One region of the Salinicoccus sp. CNSTN-B1 genome, then DNA from elsewhere that is predicted to be linked to it. Evidence: riboswitches for the same ligand, from Rfam matches in the RefSeq annotation. Region 1 holds a riboswitch; each other region holds the start of a gene.
The links. A riboswitch is a leader RNA that binds a small molecule or an ion and turns the genes downstream of it on or off. The one in region 1 is predicted to bind thiamine pyrophosphate.
Positions count from the first base shown of each region.

Region 2: another riboswitch for thiamine pyrophosphate. It lies ahead of ACYF68_RS03120 (3-oxoacyl-ACP reductase); the one in region 1 lies ahead of ACYF68_RS01245 (IS30 family transposase).
Region 3: another riboswitch for thiamine pyrophosphate. It lies ahead of ACYF68_RS10780 (YkoF family thiamine/hydroxymethylpyrimidine-binding protein); the one in region 1 lies ahead of ACYF68_RS01245 (IS30 family transposase).
Region 4: another riboswitch for thiamine pyrophosphate. It lies ahead of ACYF68_RS09510 (ECF transporter S component); the one in region 1 lies ahead of ACYF68_RS01245 (IS30 family transposase).

Region 1 covers NZ_JBTWMN010000004.1:202,187-205,299, forward strand. The annotation lists gene ACYF68_RS01235 (YhgE/Pip domain-containing protein) at 1-700, shown strand, start outside; gene ACYF68_RS01240 (hypothetical protein) at 780-1,106, shown strand; TPP riboswitch at 1,156-1,258, shown strand; partial or broken gene ACYF68_RS01245 (IS30 family transposase) at 1,434-2,392, shown strand; gene ACYF68_RS01250 (3-oxoacyl-ACP reductase) at 2,429-3,113, shown strand, end outside.
Region 2 covers NZ_JBTWMN010000004.1:530,363-533,475, forward strand. The annotation lists gene ACYF68_RS03115 (NtaA/DmoA family FMN-dependent monooxygenase) at 1-791, opposite strand, end outside; partial or broken gene ACYF68_RS03120 (3-oxoacyl-ACP reductase) at 803-1,551, opposite strand; TPP riboswitch at 1,654-1,756, opposite strand; gene ACYF68_RS03125 (IS30 family transposase) at 1,978-2,937, opposite strand.
Region 3 covers NZ_JBTWMN010000004.1:1,836,423-1,839,535, reverse strand. The annotation lists partial or broken gene ACYF68_RS10795 (DUF7916 family protein) at 1-712, opposite strand, end outside; gene ACYF68_RS10790 (VOC family protein) at 1,028-1,330, shown strand; gene ACYF68_RS10785 (YkoF family thiamine/hydroxymethylpyrimidine-binding protein) at 1,368-1,568, opposite strand; gene ACYF68_RS10780 (YkoF family thiamine/hydroxymethylpyrimidine-binding protein) at 1,520-1,945, opposite strand; TPP riboswitch at 2,008-2,106, opposite strand; partial or broken gene ACYF68_RS10775 (SDR family NAD(P)-dependent oxidoreductase) at 2,310-2,954, shown strand.
Region 4 covers NZ_JBTWMN010000004.1:1,608,282-1,611,394, reverse strand. The annotation lists gene ACYF68_RS09515 (ABC transporter ATP-binding protein) at 1-1,202, shown strand, start outside; TPP riboswitch at 1,251-1,341, shown strand; gene ACYF68_RS09510 (ECF transporter S component) at 1,412-1,990, shown strand; gene ACYF68_RS09505 (ABC transporter ATP-binding protein) at 1,996-3,113, shown strand, end outside.

The DNA.
Region 1 (3,113 bases):
ACAGAATATTGTTTTCACTGATGAGGGAGCAGAAGCGATTGCAAGTCCTGTTAACCTGGATATTGAGTCCATGGTGGATACACAAAACTATGCGCAGAGTTTTGCACCGTTAGTTATTGCAGTCAGTCTGTATATCGGAGCTATTACATTTAACGTTGTTTACCCGATGAATAAAATATTCGAAAATAAGAAAAATGTATTCAGCCAGTGGCTCAGCCGCGGTCTGCTGTTTTTATCTCACTCGGTAATCATTACAACTCTGCTGTATGCTACAATTGTCTGGATAATGCAGATTGAGATTGCCAGCCACTGGAGATTTTACTTTGCGATGCTTGTATGGTCACTCGTTTCCATTTCCATTATAGGATTGCTGGTAATGATATTCGGCAACTTCGGCAAATTCCTCGGAATCGTACTGCTGATTGTACAGTTATCATCAAGCGGCGGAACTTTCCCGATAGAAACTGCAAACAATTTCTATCAAACGCTTTATGAATTCCTGCCGATGGCATTCGTCGTGTCCGGCTTTAAAGATGCGATTTTCGGCCAGGCATTTAACATGGAATTCAGCACAATAATGTATACCCTGCTTGCAACAGCTGCTGGTGCTTACCTGCTCGTATTGTTAGTATTATGGCTGAAAGATAAATTCCCTAAGTATGAAGAAAAAGCGAATAAAATGGCCAAATTTGAAAACTAAAAGTTCAGCCCGCTGACCGAGCGGGCTTTTTTTCTGCAAAAATTCTCCAGTAATGTACACCTACTGAGGATTGTATGATATGAGACGGAAACAAATTGATGAAACTCAAGATTCCGGAGTTATTGTATGGAGGGGTTCTTCAAATAAAATAGATAAGCGTTTTATTTATTCTATTTTATTGTTTATTGCAATTGTACTGATTGGTGCGACTTTAAGATCGCCAATCTCTCCTGCCAGGCTGCTTGTACCATTCTTTACCGAAGAACTGAATAGAAGCACTACTATGGTTGGTTTTATGAATATTCTGCTGCTCGGCGTTTTTGGTTTGTTCTCACCGTTCATTCCGAAAATCTCCAAAAAATACGGTATGGAATTTACACTGATGATTTCCATGATCGTTTTGTGATTTACTTGACGTATCTTTGTAAAGTACTACAATGAGGTTAAATAGAATAGATTCGCACTAGGGGCGTTTTTATAAACTGAGATGAGGGTAACCTCAGACCCTTTGAACCTGATCTAGTTAAAACTGGCGTAGGAAAGTGTTACATCGATACAGTTGTATATCTATGTCCTTGTGGGCATATAAATTACTCTCGATACGTAACTTTCCTATGAAGGTTGCGTATTTTTTATTCCGCCGATTGTAAAATTAAGCTAGACACATAAAACGGTCACACATGATACACTCAAAATGGTTTTCCGACAAAAGAAATCATAGGAGTGATCATGCATGACCGACACCCATATTACCACGGATGAATTAGTATTCATAGAAGCCTATTTCCGACACGGAACTACCGTGGCTCAGATTGCGAAACGGCTCGGACGTGCCCGGCAGACTATCCACAATGTCATCACGCATTTCAAGGCCGGGCACACCGCCATCGACTACTATCAGCGCTATAAAGAAAATAAGAAGCGATGTGGTAGAAAACAAAGTGTCTTGCCGACCAGTCAACGGAAGTACATCGAAGAGAAGGTCGCTCAGGGCTGGACACCGGATGTGATCGTCGGCCGGCAGGAGATGCCAATTGACTGCTCGGGTCGCACGCTGTATCGGATGTTCAAACGGGAAACCTTTGATGCGGCCAAGCTGCCAATGCAGGGCAAGCGAAAACCGAATGGCCATCAGGAACGCCGGGCAGACAAGCCTTCAGGCGTAATATCTCTGAAAGAGTGGATGACTATCCCACTTTCAATGAAGCGTTCGGCCACCTTGAAGGCGACACCATTGTCGGTGTCCGTCACAAGAGTGCGGTCATCACGCTGGTTGAGCGTCTGTCAAAAGCCATCATCACATTAAAACCCAAAGGCAGAACCGCACTGGATATTGAGTCTGCCATTAATACATGGTGTCAACAGATGCCTAGAAACCTATTCAAATCCATCACCTTCGATTGTGGCAAGGAGTTCTCCAACTGGCAGTCGATGAGCAATCGAAATGATCTATCCATCTACTTTGCCGATCCGGGCACACCATCACAGCGGGGGTTAAACGAACATTCCAATGGCTTGCTCAGAAGGGATGGCCTGCCTAAAGATATGGATTTCAACACGGTCGACCAAGCTTTTATCTCATCGGTTGCCGCCAGAAGAAACCATATCCCAAGAAAATCATTGAACTATCGTACACCATTGGAAGTCTTTTTGGGTTACATGGGTGAGAAAGAACTGTCTAGCTTATTTTGACAAACGAAATTCTAAAAAATTATAGGAGTGATTTATTTGACAAGGACAGTTTTAGTAACGGGAAGCGGAAGAGGACTTGGCAGCTATATCGTAAAAGCGCTAAGTGAAAAAGGCTTTAATGTCATAATTAACTACAACAACAGTAAAGAAGAGTCGGAGAAGTTAAAAAAAGAAATTGGAGCACAAGCCATTGCGATTCAAGCGGACATTACAGACCGTCAAGCAGTTGAACAGTTAGTTAAAAAAGGAACTGAACATTTGGCCAAGATTGATGTTGTTGTAAACAATGCACTCGTTAATTTTAAATTTGATCCAACCACTCAAAAAGCATTTAAAGATTTAACTTATAAAGATTACGAGCAACAGTTAGACGGGACACTAAAAGCTGCATTCAACGTATCACAAAGTGTAATACCACAGTTTTTAGAACGTAAAGACGGTGCAATTATCAGTATTGGAACGAATCTATATCAAAATCCTGTAGTACCATATCACGAGTACACTACTGCAAAAGCTGCTTTAATTGGATTCACCAGAAACGTTGCAGCAGAACTTGGACAGTATGGTATCCGAGCAAATGTTGTTTCTGGCGGTTTACTGAAAACAACAGACGCAAGTGCAGTCACAACACCAGAAGTATTTGATTTAATCGCACAGTCCACACCATTGAGAAAAGTAACAACACCACAAGACGTTGCTAATATGGTTGTTTATCTTTGTT
Region 2 (3,113 bases), 330 kb from region 1:
CAGTCTGGCCGATGACTTTCTCTTATTGCCCGATCTAATTTCTCACGATAGGCTTTTGCTTGTCTTAAGTTCCAAGCAACTGAGTAGACTGCATCGGCATATTTCGCAGCAAGTGCCACGCCTTCTATTGATGCCCCTGCTTGCATCGCAACCGGTTTTCCTTCCTTTCCTAAAGGCAGGGTTAATGGCCCCTTTACTTGGAAGTAATCTCCATTATGGTTGAACGGTTGAATGTTATCGTTTTTGGTGATTTTATTGTTCGCTCTGTCTGGACTATAGTCATCAATGGACCACGATTCAAATAATTTATCCATGACTTCTGCAAATTCATCTGCTTTCTTATAACGCACTGCTCTTTCCGGTAATTCCAGCATACTGTGATTTTGTGCTTCGTAATCGGACATTGATGTCACCAGGTTCCAGCCCACACGTCCTTTTGTTATATGCTGCAGTGTGAGTAACTGCCTTGCTGAAGTAAACGGGTTATTAAACGTTCCCGAAATAGTTGAAACAAGTCCAACGTTAGCTGTGACATTACTCATGGCAGTTAATACAACTATTGGATCAAAATAACTCGTTGGCAATTCCGTAGCACTATAAGCAGGGAAGGCTTGTGCATCTGCGAAAAATACCGCATCGAATTTTCCACGTTCAGCAATCTTCGCCAAATTTTCATAGTATCCAATTGTCGTAAATTCATCTATGCTCGAATCTGCTGTCATCCATGCTGCCTGATGATGTCCTACACCATACAATAAAACTCCTATATTTAACTGTTTCGGATTAATCATAATATATCCCCCTAGTTCATAGTAAGGCCGCCATCCACCGTGATGTTCTGCCCCGTAATACCATCTGCTGCTTCGGAACAAAGATAAACCACCATATTCGCAACATCTTGAGGGGATGTGACTTTCCTCAATGGTGTGGATTGTGCGATTAAATCAAATACTTCAGGTGTTGTGGCTGCACTTGCATCTGTTGTCTTCAATAATCCGCCCGAAACGATATTTGCTCGGATGCCGTGCTGACCAAGCTCTGCTGCAACATTTCTGGTGAACCCAATTAAAGCAGCTTTTGCTGTTGTATATTCGTGATATGGTACCACAGGGTTTTGATATAGATTCGTTCCGATGCTAATGATTGCACCCTCTTTTCGCTCTAGGAATTGGGGAGGGCACTTTGTGATACGTTGAACGCGGCTTTTAACGTGCCGTCTAGTTGTTGTTCATAATCTTTGTAGGTTAAATCTTTAAATGCTTTTTGAGTAGTTGGGTCAAACTTGAAGTTTACGAGTGCGTTGTTTACTACAACATCAATCTGCCCAAAATGTTCAGTCCCTTTTTTAACTAACTGTTCAACTTCTTTCCTATTTGTAACGTCTGCCTGAATAGAAATTGCTTGGGGTCCGATTTGCTTTTGCAACGCTTCTGCTTCTGATTTGCTGCGATTGTAGTTAATGATGACATTAAAGCCTTTTTCACTCAATTTTTTTACGATGCATCTACCAAGACCTCTGCCACTTCCTGTTACTAAAACTGTCCTTGCCAAGTAAATACCTCCTCTATTTTAGAAAAAAAATACGCAACCTTCGTAAGAAGGTTACGTATCGAGAGCGAATTATATACACCTATAAAGGCATAGATATTTAGCTGTATCGAAGTAACACTTTCCTACGCTAGTTTTAACTAGATCAGGTTCAAAGGGTTTGAGGTTATCCTCATCTCAGTTTACAAAAACGCCCCTAGTGCAAATTTATTCTATTTAATATCATTGTAGTACTTCTAAGAGATACGTCAAGTAAATAGTGAATACTTTGAAATTTATTGAATAAGCTGAGCAGGACTTCTCATCCAAGTGAATCAAAAAAATTCTAATGAGGTCCGGCAGTATATTGAACGTGTTTCTACTATTATATAGGGGTCGTTCATTGATGGAAATGGCCCCTGTATATGTTATTTTTCATTTCTTCGTTTGTCAAAATAAGCTAGACAGCCTGCCTACATTCATGTAACTCATAAATGCTTCCAGCGGTGTCTGGTAGTTCAAAAACTTTCTGGGTATGTGGTTTCTCTTGGAGGCTACTGAAGCAACCATCCTCTGATCCACTGTGTTGAAATCCATATGCTTGGGCAGGCCGTCTTTCCGAAGCAGTCCATTGGAATGTTCATTCAATCCTCTTTGGGAAGGCGTGCCCGGGTCGGCAAAGTAAATATCAATATCATTTCGGTTGCTCATTGCCTGCCAATTTGAGAATTCCTTACCACAGTCGAAAGTAATGGATTTGAACACATTTCTGGGGATCTGATGGAACCATGCGTTGATGACTGTTTCAATATCCTTTGCAGTCCGGCCCTCGGGCTTGAGGGTAATGATCACTTTCGACAGCCGTTCTACAAGTGTCACAACGGCACTTTTATGATGGATGCCGACAATGGTATCGCCTTCCAGATGTCCAAATTCTTCTTTGAATGCTGGGTAGTCCGTCTTTCTGTCAGAGAGTTTCCGTCTGAAAGCCTGTCTCCCACGGCGTTCCTTATGGCCGTTGGGTTTTCGCTTTCCTTTCATCGGCAAGGTGGAAACATCAAAGTCTTTGCGCTTGAACATGCGGTACAATGTGCGGCTGGAGCAGTTGATCGGCTGTTCACGGCGACCGACAATCACATCCGGCGTCCATCCTTGCGCGACCTTTTCTGCCACATATGCGCGTTGATCATTCGACAGCACCGTCTGTTTTCGACCGCAACGCTGCTTGTTTGCCTTGTAGCGCTTATAGAAATCCAATGCGGTGTGACCGTTTTTCAGGAAAGTGACCACATTGTGGACGGTCTGACGTGCTCGGCCAATCTGTTCTGAAATCTTTGATACAGAGGCATTCTGATGGAAATAAGATTCTATAATTACAAGTTCATCCGTGCTAAGATGGGTGTAGGTCATTCGTGATCACTCCTATGATTTCTTTGGTCGGAAATACATTTTGAGTGTATCACGAGTGGCTTTCTTTATGTGTCTAGCTTAATTTTACAATCGGCGATCCTTAAAAAAGAGGAGAGAAGGACTATGAAAGAATACTCTCAAAAATAGATACAGCAACTGTTTAAAGAAAGAAAACC
Region 3 (3,113 bases), 1.6 Mb from region 1:
GTGGACATCACAAGTGCACCTTGTGAATGGATATGGGTGATATATTGCTGGGCGTCTTCCACGGTGATGCCGGGGACCGTGCCGGGTGCCGGCATCAGAATGACATCGGCGCCTGCACGGATGAAGGTGTTGAGGGCTTCATTGGTGATGATGGTACTGCCTGTTTCATTGGCGACACCAGCGCCATGCATTTGCCGGCGATGATCAGTGTATCTTCGCCGAATATCTTCCGGGCACGCGCTATGGCGAGGGCGATTTCATCATTTGAGACGCCTGTTTTTGGATTGCCGGTAAGGCAGATGAAGTCGAAACCGAGCGTCTGGGCAGCCGTTAGTGCTTCTTTGGAGGCGACACGCCCGCGGTTGATGGTGTCGAGCGCTTCAATCTCTTCGGCATCGAGGTCGACCGGTTCAAGGTTGAGTCCGATCGGCCGCCCTGTAAGCTGTTTGATTTCCTGCATGAGCTCTGTGCGGACAGATGGGACCAGTCCTTCTACTTTCGGTTCGAAGACATCCAGCAGGTTGAACAGCAGCATATCCGCTCCGAATGAAGCGGCCAGTTCTGCATTGGTGATGTCCGGGTAGAGTGGGGGCACGGTGGCCATCGTCTCTGCGAGCATCACCTGGCCTTCACTTGCCTGGATGGATTGTTTCAGATCCCGGCCGGATATGCCTTTGAAATCAGATGCATTACAGTCCAGTAATCGTTTCATAATGGATCGTCTTCCTTCTTTGCCCTCATTCTATATAAAAATGGCCCCGCTGACCAGTTTGAAGCGGATGCGGGGGTGTACTGAAAATATATTTCGGCCCATACTCTGCCACCGTCAAATATATATGGTATATTTACAATGTAAAAATACATTTTCTATACTACCTTATCTGAAAAGGGGAATGGCCATGGACAGAATCAATCTGATTACACTTGGCGTCAAGGATATTTCAGTTTCCGTCGACTTCTATAGGAAACTTGGATTGGAGTCGATCATAATGGGGATGAGGAAGAAATAGAAATCATCTTTTTCAGGATGAAGGGATCGAAACTGGCATTGTATCCGCTCGACACACTTGCCACAGAGACCGGAGCGGATGCGATGGACATGACACATGGCTTCAACGGCATCACCTTGGCATTTAATGCGAAGTCTGAAGCGGAGGTCGATCACATACTGGAGCGGGCCAAAAAATCAGGGGGCATTGTCACCAGGGAAGCGAGCCCAACCTCATGGGGCGGCTACAGCGGATACTTCAAAGATCCGGACGGCTACTACTGGGAAGTCGCCTATGGTGCTGACTGGGAGTTTGATGATGACGATATGCTGATCATATAGAAATACGGCCCGCCTCTTTGAGGTGGGCCGTAGTCAATCAGCGGTTGGAAGGGCTGTTTGATGAGAGGGTGAAGGTCATGGCGGTATGTCCTGCCGCTTCCTGTACTTTCAAAAACGCGGATTCCAAGGCATTGAAGATGTCACGGACGTCCCCATCCAGTCGTGTGGCACCATGACCGGCGCTCACCTTTACACCTTCATCCGCTGCTGTATTGATGCGGGATTGGATAATCTCCATGTAGTCCCCAGTACCCAGCGGATAGAGCGCGAATTTGCATCCGGCCTGTTGCGCCACATCTCTACGCGGCGCTGTCGAACCGGCCGGTGTTTTGGAATCGTCCTCCTCTTGAGCCCGGGGCACCCGGCTGAAAATGTGCCGCTCATCGCCACGTGCTTGCCGGTCTGTGCGGCGTTTAAGTAGATCGACTCCACGACAGCAAAAACGTCGGATATCGAGCCGTGCACCCAGGATGATACGTCATCCGTCTCCATCATGACTTCAGCAGTTTCGGTCTTCTCCAAAGCCGATAGGATGACATCCACGAAGTCATCGCTCATCACACTCAAGTTGAATTGACAGCCTACAGGCTGTTTTGAACTGTATTCATTTCCCATAATGCCATACCTCCTGAATATTGATATAAAAAGACTGCAATCCGATAGGAATGCAGCATGAAGGTATATCAGCTGCACTTCCCCACGCTGGTGTTATCCAGATCGGGTCGTAGGGGTCCGGTGATCCGTCTCAGCTTCATATAGCGCCCCCAGTGCATCGGTATGCAGTTTCACCCCCATCATACATGTGATCGGCCATCGACTACAAGTGACAGCTTCAGATGATTAAAAATAAATGGCGCTTAAAAGTTTGAAAATTGAAACAAATGGGTATCTGTATCGTGAACGGATACGGTCATTAAAAGAGATGCGCTTTGGGACTTAAGGACAAAGTAGCACAAACGTTCCTGGAAAAGGAGTCAAAGTCGCAATTGCAGATGATGATGGAAACGCAAGTAGGAAAGCAGAAGGAAATTTGGCAGGCCATGGTGACGTCGCATTTCAATGGATCGACGTATCAGTGGAAGAGGATTTTAAAAAAGGCGTTGCTCCCGCCGTGGAAAAGTTTGGACATCTGAATATCATGTTCAACAACGCCGGAATCGGTGTCCAGGGTGAGACGCACAAGCTTTCCTACGAAGATTACCATAAAGTGATCAGAGTCAACCAGGACAGCGTATTCTACGGTTCGAAGCATGCCATTCCTGAAATGCAGAAGGCTGGAGGCGGGGCGATCATCAATACCGCATCCATTCTCGGCAGTGTAGGCGAACCGACGGCATTTGCTTATAATGCTTCCAAGGGCGCAATAAACTTAATGACGAAATCCGTTGCATTACAGTATGCCAAGGATAACATCCGCGTCAGTGCAGTAGCTCAGGGCTATGTCGATGCCAGTATGGTGAATAAGGACGCATTAGGAGAGTTTTATGATGCTCTCGTCGACAAGCACCCGATCGGCAAGTTCGGCAAGCCTGAAGAGATTGCACACGCAGTGGTATTCCTGGCGGAGAAAGGGTTTACGACTGGCACGACCCTCCTTGTAGATGGCGGCTATACCGCCCAGTAGTTTTGCAGGGGCAAGGCATCAGACAGATGGTCTGGTGCCTTTTTTGTTGAACCCCATTCAATATCATATCCGGAAAGATGCGGATGGTAGTGTTGTGGAAGGCTGTTTGATTATTTCAGCGAGGATTGTTATCTTAAGTGGGTGCTCTTAGCAGCTAGT
Region 4 (3,113 bases), 1.4 Mb from region 1:
CATTCATCACCAAGCGAACGGGACCGCTCTATAAAAAGAGGCAGAAGGCGACGGGTGAAATGAACGGCTATATCGAAGAGATGGTATCCGGACAGGAAATCGTTAAAGTCTTTTCGCAGGAAGAAACGGCCATCCGCAACTTCAGCGACAAGGCGGCGAACTTGAGGGAGATCACTTTTTGGGCCTTCCTGTATGCAGGTCTGATCCCGAAGATCATGAACATGCTGAATAATGTCAGCTTTACGATTGTTGCCGGGGCCGGTGGCCTGCTTGTGTTCTATACAGACGGGCTTGTGACCATCGGGACGATTGTCGTCTTCGCTGAATATGCCCGCCAATTCACACGGCCCCTGGCTGACCTTTCGAACCAGTTCAACCAGGTGCTGTCGGCTCTTGCCGGCGCAGAGCGGGTTTTTGGAATCATCGATTCGGAGACTGAAACAGATGCAGGTCATATCGAGGATGTGACGATCCGCGGAGAAATAGAATTTGACGACGTCTCATTCTCTTATGATGCTGATCAAGAGAAGTCGACGATCAATCAACTAAGCTTCAAGATCGATGCCGGCGAATCGGTTGCGCTCATCGGCGCGACCGGCGCAGGCAAGACGACGGTCATGCAGCTGCTTGCCCGTTTCTATGAGACAGACGAGGGTGAAATCCGCATCGACGACCGGAACATATTGGATTATAAACGTACGGCAGTGCGTTCACAGACGGCGTTTGTGCTTCAGGATCCATACCTGTTCGAGGCGACGATCCGCGAAAATATACGATATGGTAAATTGGATGCGACAGACGATGAAGTCATTGAAGCGGCAAAACTCGCTAATGCTCATGAGTTCATCATAGAGCTTGAAAATGGCTATGATACTGTGCTCGAGGCCGATGAGGGCTTCGTCTCCCAAGGACAGAAACAACTCATTTCCATAGCGAGAGCTCTGATAACTGATCCGGCGATACTGCTTCTTGACGAGGCGACGAGCAGCATAGACACGGTTACGGAACTGAAGATCCAGGAGGCGCTTGAACGATTGATGAAGGACCGTACAAGCATCATCATCGCGCATAGATTGAATACAATCAAAGCCGTGGATCGTATATTCGTCATGGAACTCGGCGAACTCGTTGAAAGCGGCAGTGAAGAAGAACTGCTTGAAGCGGGTGGCAGATATCATCAGATGATTGCGGACAACAAGTGATTTTACAAAAGCCTGAGAATACGCTATCATATATTCAATTGAATAATAGCACACCACTAGGGGTGTCCTTTCGGACTGAGAATTACCCTTATCACCTGATCTAGATCATACTAGCGTAGGGAAGTGGCATATTACATAGTATTAATATGCACACCACTACATTAGTGGTGTGCTTTTTTATTCTCTAATAATTTTAGGAGGGTATCAAAATGAAGAAAAGAAAAGCATTAACATTGACGGACGTTTTGGTGACCGTCGTCGTTTCACTGGTATTCGCAGTCATCTACTCGGTTTGGGGCGCTTTTTACACAGCCTTGAAGCCTCTTGGCATCCATCTGAATGAATTGGTCTACGGGATGTGGTTCATCGCCCCTGTAGTCGTATATCTGATCATCAGAAAACCGGGGGTTGCATTGATTGCGGAATTTGCAGCAGCCTCGGCTGAAACCATAGTCCTGCTGCAGTTCGATGTCATGCTTATCATCTATGGACTTATACAAGGGTTGGCCTGTGAACTTGTTTTTGCAATTGTACGATATAAAAGTACAGCGTTGATGGTCGCTGTATCAGCGGGAACAGCAGCGGCACTCTCTACACTGCCATTGGACTGGTACTATGGTTACCTTGCCCATCTCGAGACATGGAACCTGATTCTGATGGCTGGCTTCAGGATATTGAGTGGGGCAGTGGTCGCAGGGTGGCTTGCGCATATCCTCTATAGAGCATTGCTTGAGACGGGTGTTCTTAAACTGCTCGGTCAGTATAAGGAAATAGAAAAGGAGGCATAGATGGGATGGAAGTGGTGAATATGGCACTGCAGTTTCGAGGTGCCCATGACCCATTGTTTACGGACATGAACCTGCAGATAGAAAAAGGTGAAAAAGTTCTGATAGTGGGACCAAGTGGTTCCGGAAAAAGTACGTTATTGAATATATTGAGTGGCCTCATGCCACGCGTCATTGATGCACTGCTGGAAGCGGACCATATGGATTTACCTGATGGGGGTGCTGTGGTCTTTCAAGATCCCGATTCCCAGTTCACCATGCCTACAATCGGTGAAGAACTTGCTTTCATAATGGAGAACAATCAAGTGCATATTGACGATATGACTTCGAATGCCTTGTCAGCATTAGAAGCAGTGGGTTTGAGAAAGCCTCTTGAGACCCAAATCAGCAGCTTATCGGGAGGCATGAAGCAAAAACTGGCGATTGCTTCTGCATTGCTGCAGAAAGCCGATACTTTCTTTCTCGACGAGCCGACAAGCATGTTGGATGAAAACACTGCCTGTTCTTTATGGGAAATGATTCAGGAAGTGTGGGAAGAGCGTACCGTAGTAATTGTCGAACACCGGGTTGAACACGTGTGGTTTAGAGTGGATCGGATTATTTTGTTGAATGATGAAGGCTGTATCGTCGCTTCCGCTACACCAAGTGAGATGTTAAGTGACAATAGGGAAGCTTTGGATGCTCTAGGAGTGTGGCATCCACATTCATGGCAGAATGCCCCACGATTCACCAAAAGCACAGATAATGGCGCCCCGCTTCTCCAGATTAATGACCTTTCGATAAATAGAGTAGGAAGCGAGCTGCTCAGTGTGGATGATCTGCATATTCCTAAAGGGCAATGGATTACACTGGAAGGGGAGAATGGGAGCGGAAAATCAAGTTTCATGATGGCAGTCATGAAGCTGATGCAGACACGAGGAGAAGTCATATTCGAAGACCGTCCTATACGAAAGACCAAACAATTCCAAGGGGCACTCTATCCGGTTTTTCAGAACCCCGAGCTCCAATTCATCACCAACAGTGTCTTTGATGAAGTGTTCATCAATCTGGAAATGCATCATGATGAATCAGCAGCTGAGAAGAAGACTGGACAGGTGCTCTCACGGATGGGTCTATCCCATATCAA